Regions from separate parts of the Kribbella sp. NPDC043289 genome, predicted to be linked through region 1. Evidence: riboswitches for the same ligand, from Rfam matches in the RefSeq annotation. Region 1 holds a riboswitch; the other holds the start of a gene.
The links. A riboswitch is a leader RNA that binds a small molecule or an ion and turns the genes downstream of it on or off. The one in region 1 is predicted to bind ZMP and ZTP.

Region 1 (4,480 bases):
GATCTCTTCCGGACTCGGTGCGGACGCCATGGTTGAAGCTTACAGTAATTTGATTTATCGCAACTATCACAAACTTCTGATACTTTGCATCCCATGACCACGACCACCGACACCTCCACGCCGACGCTCACCGGCGCCCGCCGCTTCGGTGTCCTCATCGCACTCTGTCTCGCCGTCCTCGTCCTCGGCCTCGACACCACCGTGCTGAACGTCGCGCTGCCGACGCTCGCCCAGGACCTGGACGCCTCGACCAGCCAGCTGCAGTGGATGGCGAACAGCTACAACCTCGTGCTCGCCGCGCTGCTCCTGCCGGCCGGTCTGCTCGGCGACCGGTTCGGCCGCCGGAAGATCATTGCGATCGCGCTCAGCCTGTTCGGGCTCGCGTCGCTCGCCTGCGCGCTGTCCGACTCGGCCGGGGCGTTGATCGCCTCCCGGGCGTTCCTCGGGATCGGCGCCGCCATGATCGTCCCGGTCGCGCTGTCGCTGATTACCGTGCTGTTCCGCACCGAGGTGGACCGGAAGAAGGCGATCGGCTTCTTCGTCGTTGCCAACAGCATCGGTATGCCGCTCGGCCCGATCGTCGGCGGATTGCTCCTCGACCACGCCGGCTGGCAGTGGATCTTCGTGATCAACGTCCCGATCGCCTTCCTAGCCGCGCTCGCGGTGACGGTGCTCGTCCCGGAGAGCCGGAGCGCGAACCGGCCAGCGATCGACTGGCTCGGGATCCTGCTGTCCAGTGCCGGACTGGCCGCGCTCGTGTACGGCGTGACGAAGGCCGGTGAGACCTCGTGGACGAGTGGCGTGACGCTGCTGTTCCTCGCGCTGGCCGTCGTCCTGATCGCCGGGTTCCTGATCTGGCAGCGGCGGAACAGTGCGCCGTTGATCGAGCTGCGGTTGTTCCACGAGCGCGTGTTCACCGGGGGCGCCGTACTGCTGACAGTGTCGGTGTTCGCGATCTTCGGGTTGCTGTTCACGATGCCGCAGTACTTCCAGGGCATCAACGGGTCGGACGCGTTGCACACCGGGCTGAAGCTGCTGCCGTTCATCGGTGGCATGACGATCGGTGCGAAGCTCGCCGAGCCGGTGGAGGCGCGGGTCGGGACCCGGTTGGTCGTGATGGCCGGCTTCGTGGTGATGGCGGTCGGGTTCGTGCTCGGGGCCTTCACCGATCTCGGCACCGGGTACGGGTACACGGCGATCTGGTTCGTGGTGGTCGGGTTCGGCCTCGGCTGCTCGATGCCGCAGGCAATGAACGCGGCGCTCGGCGTCCTCGACCCGGAGCGGGCCGGCACCGGGTCAGGTCTGCTGCAGGCCTTCCGGCAGGTCGGTGGCACGGTCGGCGTCGCCGTCCTCGGGACCGTGCTGAACTCGGTCTACCGCACCAACGTCGACACCACAGGACTCCCGGCGCAGGCTGCTGATGCGGTGCAGAAGAGTCTCGGCGGTGGGCTTGCAGTCGCGACCAAGACTGGCTCCGCGGGGCTGCTGAACGACGTACGCGATGCCTTCATGACCAGCTTGAACACCACGATGTGGGTGTCCGGCGGGATCGCAGTCGTCGGCGCGATTCTCGCCGCCGTACTGATGCCGAAGAGAGCTGCCCGCCCTCAGCAGAGCGAGAGCGGGCAGGCAGTCATCAGTTGAGGGTCAGTTGAGCTCGAGGCCCGGGTACAGCGGGAACTTGTCGAGCATCTCGGCCGAGGCGGCCTTGGTCTTGTCGGCGACCCCGTCGGCCAGCACGTACTTCGCCTTCGACGGAGCACCGGCGGCCGTGGTGGTCGGCGTGGTCGCGGACAGCACGTCCACGATCAGCTCGGCCACCCGGTCGAACTCGTCGCCGCCGAACCCGCGGGTGGTGAGCGCCGGCGTACCGATCCGGACGCCGGAGGTGTACCAGGCGCCGTTCGGGTCCCGCGGTACGGCGTTCCGGTTGGTCACGATGCCCGCGTCGAGCAGCGCCGACTCGGCCTGCCGGCCGGTGATGCCGTACGACGAGACGTCCAGCAGCACCAGGTGGTTCTCGGTCCCGTCGGTCACCAGCTTCACGCCGCGCTTCATCAGCCCCTCGGCCAGCGTGACCGCGTTGTCGGCGACCGCCTGCGCGTACTGCTGGAACGCGGGCTGCCGCGCTTCGGCCAGCGCGACCGCCTTCGCGGCCATCGTCTGGCTGAGCGGACCACCGAGGACCATCGGGCAGCCGCGGTCGACGGACTCGGCGTACTCCGGCTGGCAGAGCACCATGCCGCCGCGCGGGCCGCGCAGCGACTTGTGCGTGGTCGTGGTGGTGACGTGCGCGTGCGGGATCGGGTCGAAGTCGTCGGTGAAGACCTTGCCCGCGACCAGACCGGCGAAGTGCGCCATGTCGACCATCAGCGTGGCGCCGACCTCGTCCGCGATCTCGCGCATCTTCGCGAAGTTCACCTTGCGCGGGTACGCCGAGTAGCCGGCGATCAGGATCAGCGGCTTGAACTCACGCGCCGCCGCGGCGACCGCGTCGTAGTCGAGCAGACCGGTCTCCGGGTCGGTGCCGTACGAGTGCTGGTTGAACATCTTGCCGGAGATGTTCGGCCGGAACCCGTGCGTGAGGTGACCGCCGGCGTCCAGCGACATACCGAGCATCTTCTGGTCGCCGAGCGCCTTGCGGAGCTTGGTCCAGTCCTCGTCGGTCAGGTCGTTGACGTGCTTCGCGCCCGCCTCGGCCAGCGCCGGGGACTCGATCCGCTGCGCCAGGATCGCCCAGAAGGCGACCAGGTTCGCGTCGATGCCGGAGTGCGGCTGGACGTACGCGTGCGGTGCGCCGAACAGCGCCGTCGCGTGATCCGCGGCGGTCTGCTCGACGGTGTCGACGTTCTGGCAGCCCGCGTAGAAGCGGTGCCCGATGGTGCCCTCGGCGTACTTGTCCGACAGCCAGTTGCCCATCGTCAGCAAGGTGGCGGGGGAGGCGTAGTTCTCGCTCGCGATCAGCTTCAGCGAGGAGCGCTGGTCGGCCAGCTCGGACCGGATCGCGCCGGCGATGGTCGGCTCGACCGCGGCGATCACCTGCAGCGCGTTGTTGTACGCTGCCGACGCGGCGGCGGCGTCGAAGGACGCGGTGTTGTCGGTGGGTTGAGGCATCGTTGTCTCTCCTGCTTGCAGTGGGTCGAAGGCACCCAGGCGCACGGTGCCGACGGGTTTCGCTCCCCGGTGGTTCTCCACCTTCAGCGCGCCAGTCGCGACGCGTTCACCCTATCGCGCGCGTGACGATCTGCTCGAACGGCGTCGTCCGCGGCAACGTGCCGAACACACCACCCCAGTCGTTGGCCAGCCGCGCCGCGACGAACGCGTCCGCGACCGCGGGTGTCGAGTGCCGGATCAGCAGCGAAGCCTGCAGGCACAGCGCCATCTGGGCGGCCAGCCGACGTGCACCGGCTTCGGCGTTCTCGAGGTCGGCAAGCGCTTGCAGCACGTCGTTCACCGCCGCGTCCAGCCGCGCGTCGGCTCCTTGCGCGGCGCCGACCTCGAGCAGCCAGGCGTCGAACGACTCGGGCCGGCGGAGCGCCCGCAGTACGTCGAGCGCGTTGACGTTGCCCGAACCCTCCCAGATGGAGTTGAGCGGCGACTCCCGATAGAGCAGCGGGAGGCCCGACTCCTCGACGTACCCGTTGCCGCCGAGGCACTCGAGCGCCTCGGCCACCATGAACGGCGTCCGCTTGCACACCCAGAACTTCGCCAACGGCAACGCGATCCGCCGGAAGGCGCGCTCCTGCTCGTCGCCGCCGAGAGAAGCATCGACTGCCGCGGCGAGACGCATGCCGAGCGCTGTGGCTGCTTCGCTCTCGATCGCCAGGTCCGCGAGCACGTTCTGCATCGCGGGTTTGTCGGCGAGCAACCCACCGAACGCACTCCGGTGCTGCGTGTGCCAAATCGCCTCGACGAGCGCCCGCCGCTGGAGCGCGGACGAGCCGAGTACGCAGTCCAGCCGGGTCGCCGCGACCATCTCGATGATCGTCCGGACACCGGCACCCTCGTCACCCAGGCGGTACCCGACGGTGCCGTGAAGCTCGACCTCGCTGGACGCGTTCGACCGGTTGCCGAGCTTGTCCTTGAGCCGCTGCAGCGCGAACGGGTTCCGGTTGCCGTCGGCAAGAACCCGCGGTACGACGAAGCAGCTCAGCCCCTCAGGCGCCTGGGCGAGCACCAGGAAGACGTCCACCTGCGGCGCCGAGCAGAACCACTTGTGCCCGTTGAGCTGATACTCGCCGTCGGCACCGGTCGGCGTCGCGGTCGTCAGGTTCGCCCGGACGTCCGAGCCGCCCTGCTTCTCGGTCATCCCCATCCCGGCGAGTACGCCGTTCTTCTCCGCCGCGGGCAGGCGCCGTACGTCGTACTCGGTCGAGGCGAGCTGCGGGATCCACTCCTTCGCGAGCCGCTCGTCGGCCTTGAGCGCGGGCACCGCGGCGTACGTCATCGAGATCGGGCAGCCGTGGCCCGGCTCGACCTG
Region 2 (4,480 bases), 790 kb from region 1:
GGGGGCGGCGCCGGGTAGGGTCGCTAGTGAAGGCCGATTTGGGCGGCCTTCCCAGCGGTTCTAGGAGGTGGCCATGGCGAAGGACGGCGGTCAGCAGCACAAGCAGCCGAAGCGTTCCTCGACCGAGGAAGAGGTCGAGCAGGTCGAGACGTCCGAAGACGTCGCCGAGCGCAAGGAACGGCTCGACGAGGACGTGGACTCGATCCTGGACGAGATCGACGAGGTCCTCGAGGAGAACGCCGAGGAGTTCGTTCGCGGATTCGTTCAAAAGGGTGGGGAGTGAACCGCTCGATGACATTCGATGCCTCCGGCCGGTTGCCGGAAGCCTTCCTGACCCCAGGGGGCTCGTCGTTCATGGACTTCCTGGCCGGGCACGCGCCCGACCTGTTGCCCGGACGGCGGTCCCCGGGGGCGGGTGACCTGTCCAGTCAGGTCCCGCACGGGACGACGATCGTCGCCGCGACCTTCCCGGGTGGCGTGGTGATGGCCGGCGACCGGCGGGCCACGATGGGCAACATCATCGCCCAGCGTGACATCGAGAAGGTGTTCCCGGCCGACGAGTACTCGGCGGTCGCCTTCGCCGGCTCGGCCGGTTTCGGGATCGAGATGGTCCGGCTGTTCCAGGTCGAACTGGAGCACTACGAGAAGCTCGAGGGCGCCACCCTGAGCCTCGACGGCAAGTCCAACCGGCTGAGCGCGCTGATCCGGGGCAACCTGGCGATGGCGATGCAGGGTCTGGCCGTGGTGCCGCTGTTCGCGGGCTACGACGCCGACCTGAAGGGCGGGCGGATCTTCTCGTACGACGCCACCGGCGGTCGCTACGAGGAGCACCACTTCCACAGTGTCGGCTCGGGTTCGCTGTTCGCCCGCGGCGCGCTGAAGAAGCTGTACCGCGAGGACCTGTCCGAGATCGACTGCGTGACGGTGACGATCCAGTCCCTGATCGACGCGGCCGACGACGACTCGGCGACCGGTGGCCCGGACATGCTCCGGCGGATCTTCCCGGTGGTCGGCGTGGTCACCGCGGACGGCTACCGGCGACTGCCGGAGGACGAGGTCGCGGGGCTCGTCGACGCGGCCTGGAGCCAGCGGCACCTGCGGCCAGACGGTCCGGCCGCGGCGTCCCTGACCTGACGCTGTCTTGTCCCCCCGACCGAACTGACAGAGGATTCGATGAGCGTTCCCTTCTACGTCTCGCCCGAGCAGCTGATGCGGGACCGGGCGGATTTCGCCCGGAAAGGCATCGCCAAGGGCCGCAGCGCGATCGCGCTGCAATATGCCGACGGCATCCTGTTCGTCGCGGAGAACCGCTCGCCCGCCCTGCACAAGGTGGCCGAGATCTACGACCGGATGGCCTTCGCGGCCGTCGGCCGGTACAACGAGTTCGAGAACCTGCGGATCGCCGGCGTGCGGCTGGCCGACATGCGTGGGTACTCCTACGACCGGCGGGACGTCACCGGCCGGGCGCTGGCCAACGCGTACGCGCAGACCCTCGGCGCGATCTTCTCCTCTGGCGGTGAGAAGCCGCTCGAGGTCGAGATCCTGGTCGCCGAGGTCGGCTCCTCGACGGCCGAGGACCAGATCTACCGGCTCACCTACGACGGCTCGATCGCGGACGTCCGCGGGTACGCCGTGATGGGTGGTCCGGCCGACCAGGTCGCGGAGTACATCGGCGAGCACTACACCGACGGCATCTCGCTGGCCGGCGCGCTCCGGCTCGCGGTGGACGCGCTCGGCCACGACGGCACCGAGGTCCGGGCGCTGACCCCGGACCAGCTCGAGGTCGCCGTCCTGGACCGGAGCAGGTCCCAGGTGCGGAAGTTCAAGCGAATGACCGAGGAGACCCTCGAGCGGATTCTGTCCGAGTCCCGGCCGGCTGAGGACGCGGCCGGCTCCACGGACTCGGAGGACGGCGAGTCCGCCAAGGCCGAGGACACCACGTCGGCTGAGGGGGACGACACCCCGGTCGCGCCGCCGTCGGACGACGTACCGGTGGCTCCGCCGGACAACTCCGACGACGACCGTCCGCTGTGACGGATCAGCACGAGAACTCAGCCGTCACGGACACCGTGGCGGCTGAGTTGTCTCGGCCCGCCGACCCGGCGCCGTGGGAGTTGCTGGGGGAAGAGAAGGGCTTCCAGCGCTTCCTGAGCGTGCGCCTGCGCACGTACCGGATGCCGGACGGTCGCGAGGTCGAGTGGGACGTGCTCGGTCCGGAGGCCGGGGTGGCGTCCGGGGTGACCGTGCTGCCGCTGACGCCGGACGGGCGGATCGTCACGATCCGGATGTTCCGCGCCGGCCCGGACAGCGTCGTCACCAACCTGCCCGGTGGCCTGGTGGAGCCCGGGGAGGAAGTGGCCGTCGCCGGTGCCCGAGAGCTCGAGGAGGAGACCGGGTACACCTGCGAGACGCTCGACGTGGTCGGCTGGCAGTGGTCCGGTGCGTCGTCGACGTTCCGCAAGTACGTCGCGATCGCGCGCGGTTGCCGTCCCGACGGGAAGCAGCAGCTGGACGAAGCGGAGGACTGCGTGCCGGTCGAGCTGTCCGTGGACGCGTTCCGTGCCGAATTGCGGATGCCCGGTGCCATGACCGGAATCGATGCCGCCTATCTCGCGTTGGACCACGCAGGACTTCTCTGAAAGGGACCTTGATATGAGCGACTGGAACGCGAACGTCATCGCGGAGTTCCGGGAGAACGAAGGCAGGGTCGGCGGGCCGTTCGAGGGCGCCCCGATGGTCCTGCTGCACCACCGTGGCCGCAAGAGCGGCGAGGAGTACATCGCCCCGACGATGTACCTGCAGAACGAGACCGACCCGAACGTCGTCTACGTGTTCGCGAGCAAGGGCGGAGCCCCCACGAACCCGGACTGGTACCGCAACCTGATCGCCGCCGGCGACGGCACCGTCGAGATCGGGACCGAGACGTTCGACGTGAAGGTCAGTGAAGTGACCGGCGAGGAGCGCGACCGCATCTACGCCGAGCAGGCGCGCCGCTACCCGGGCTTCGCCGACTACGAGCGGCGTACCGCTGGTGTCCGCACCATTCCGGTGCTGGAGCTCAGCCGCGCGGCGTGACGGCCGACCGGGTCGGTATCCTGAGGGCGGACCGCGACTGGCGCTGAGGTGGACGACCACCGGGGAACGGTCTGCCATCCGGCTTCGCCGCGCGCCTGGGCACTTGTGAACTGACGCCCAGAGGAGTGCGCACAGATGACTGCTGACCTGATGATCGGGACCGACCTGGCGGCCGAGATGGTGGCCAAGGCGGCCGAGCGGGCCCACGCGTTGCAGGAGCGGACCGGTGTGCAGCCGTGTCTCGCGACCGTCCTGGTGGGAGACGATCCCGCGTCGGCGACGTACGTGCGGATGAAGCAGAACCGGTCGAAGAAGGCAGGGATCGCGTCCCGGAGCATCGTGCTGCCGGCCGAGACCACCACCGACGAGCTGGTCGCCGAGATCGCGAAGCTCTCCGCGGACACGGCGGTGCACGGGATCCTGCTGCAGCACCCGGTGCCCGCGCAGATCGACGAGCGGGCCGCGTTCGAGGCGATCGATCCGGGCAAGGACGTCGACGGCGTGACGATGCGGTCGTTCGCCGCGATGGCGTTCGGCGACCCGGGATTCCGGTCCGCGACCCCCGGCGGGATCATGCGGTTGCTCGAGGCGTACGACGTACCGCTCGAAGGGGCGCATGCGGTGGTGATCGGTCGCAGCCCGATCCTCGGGAAGCCGGCCGGGATGTTGCTGCTGGCATCGAACGCCACGGTGACCTACGCGCACTCCCGGACCCGCGACCTGCCGGAACTGGTGCGGACCGCCGATGTGCTGATCGCCGCGGTCGGGAAGCCGAACTTCGTCCGTGGTGACTGGCTGAAGCCGGGCGCCGTCGTGGTCGACGCCGGCTACAACGAGGGCAATGTCGGCGACGTGCATTTCGAGGTAGCGGCGCAGGTGGCCCGGCTGATCACACCGGTTCCAGGCGGTGTCGGACCGATGACGATCGCGCTGCTGCTGGAGCAGACGGTCGACGCCGCTGAGACGGCTGTCCGCGCTTTGACTACATTGGCCTAAGGTTTGGGGCAGACGACCAAGGAGGCGAGACGTGGCGGTACGGGCGATCCGGGGTGCCACCCAACTGGACGTGGACGAGCGTGAGCATCTGCTCGAGCGGTCCGCGGAGCTGGTGAAGGCGGTCCTGGAGGCGAACGATCTGGAGAACGAGGATCTGATCAGCATCCTGTTCACCGTCACGTCGGACCTGCGGTCGGAGTTTCCCGCCGTCGCGGGGCGGCAGATCGGGCTGACCGACGTACCGCTGATGTGCATGCAGGAGATCCCGGTCCCGCACGCGCTACCGCGGGTGGTCCGGCTGATGCTGCACACCGAGACCCCGCGGTCGCGAGACAAGATCCAGCACGTCTACCTCCACGGCGCGGTCGCTCTCCGTCCAGACCTGACCGGCGCCCAGTGAGTGAGCTCC

Region 2: another riboswitch for ZMP and ZTP. It lies ahead of AC0662_RS05495 (bifunctional 5,10-methylenetetrahydrofolate dehydrogenase/5,10-methenyltetrahydrofolate cyclohydrolase); the one in region 1 lies ahead of AC0662_RS09255 (glycine hydroxymethyltransferase).

Annotation. Positions count from the first base shown of each region.
Region 1 is NZ_JBWKCB010000001.1:1,953,795-1,958,274, reverse strand. It holds gene AC0662_RS09265 (GbsR/MarR family transcriptional regulator) at 1-30, opposite strand, end outside; gene AC0662_RS09260 (DHA2 family efflux MFS transporter permease subunit) at 94-1,644, shown strand; gene AC0662_RS09255 (glycine hydroxymethyltransferase) at 1,648-3,114, opposite strand; ZMP/ZTP riboswitch at 3,141-3,223, opposite strand; gene AC0662_RS09250 (acyl-CoA dehydrogenase family protein) at 3,221-4,480, opposite strand, start outside.
Region 2 is NZ_JBWKCB010000001.1:1,165,848-1,170,327, forward strand. It holds gene dop (depupylase/deamidase Dop) at 1-18, shown strand, start outside; gene AC0662_RS05470 (ubiquitin-like protein Pup) at 74-283, shown strand; gene prcB (proteasome subunit beta) at 292-1,134, shown strand; gene prcA (proteasome subunit alpha) at 1,174-2,034, shown strand; gene AC0662_RS05485 (NUDIX hydrolase) at 2,031-2,639, shown strand; gene AC0662_RS05490 (nitroreductase family deazaflavin-dependent oxidoreductase) at 2,653-3,075, shown strand; ZMP/ZTP riboswitch at 3,099-3,183, shown strand; gene AC0662_RS05495 (bifunctional 5,10-methylenetetrahydrofolate dehydrogenase/5,10-methenyltetrahydrofolate cyclohydrolase) at 3,211-4,071, shown strand; gene aroH (chorismate mutase) at 4,103-4,471, shown strand; gene AC0662_RS05505 (prephenate dehydrogenase) at 4,468-4,480, shown strand, end outside.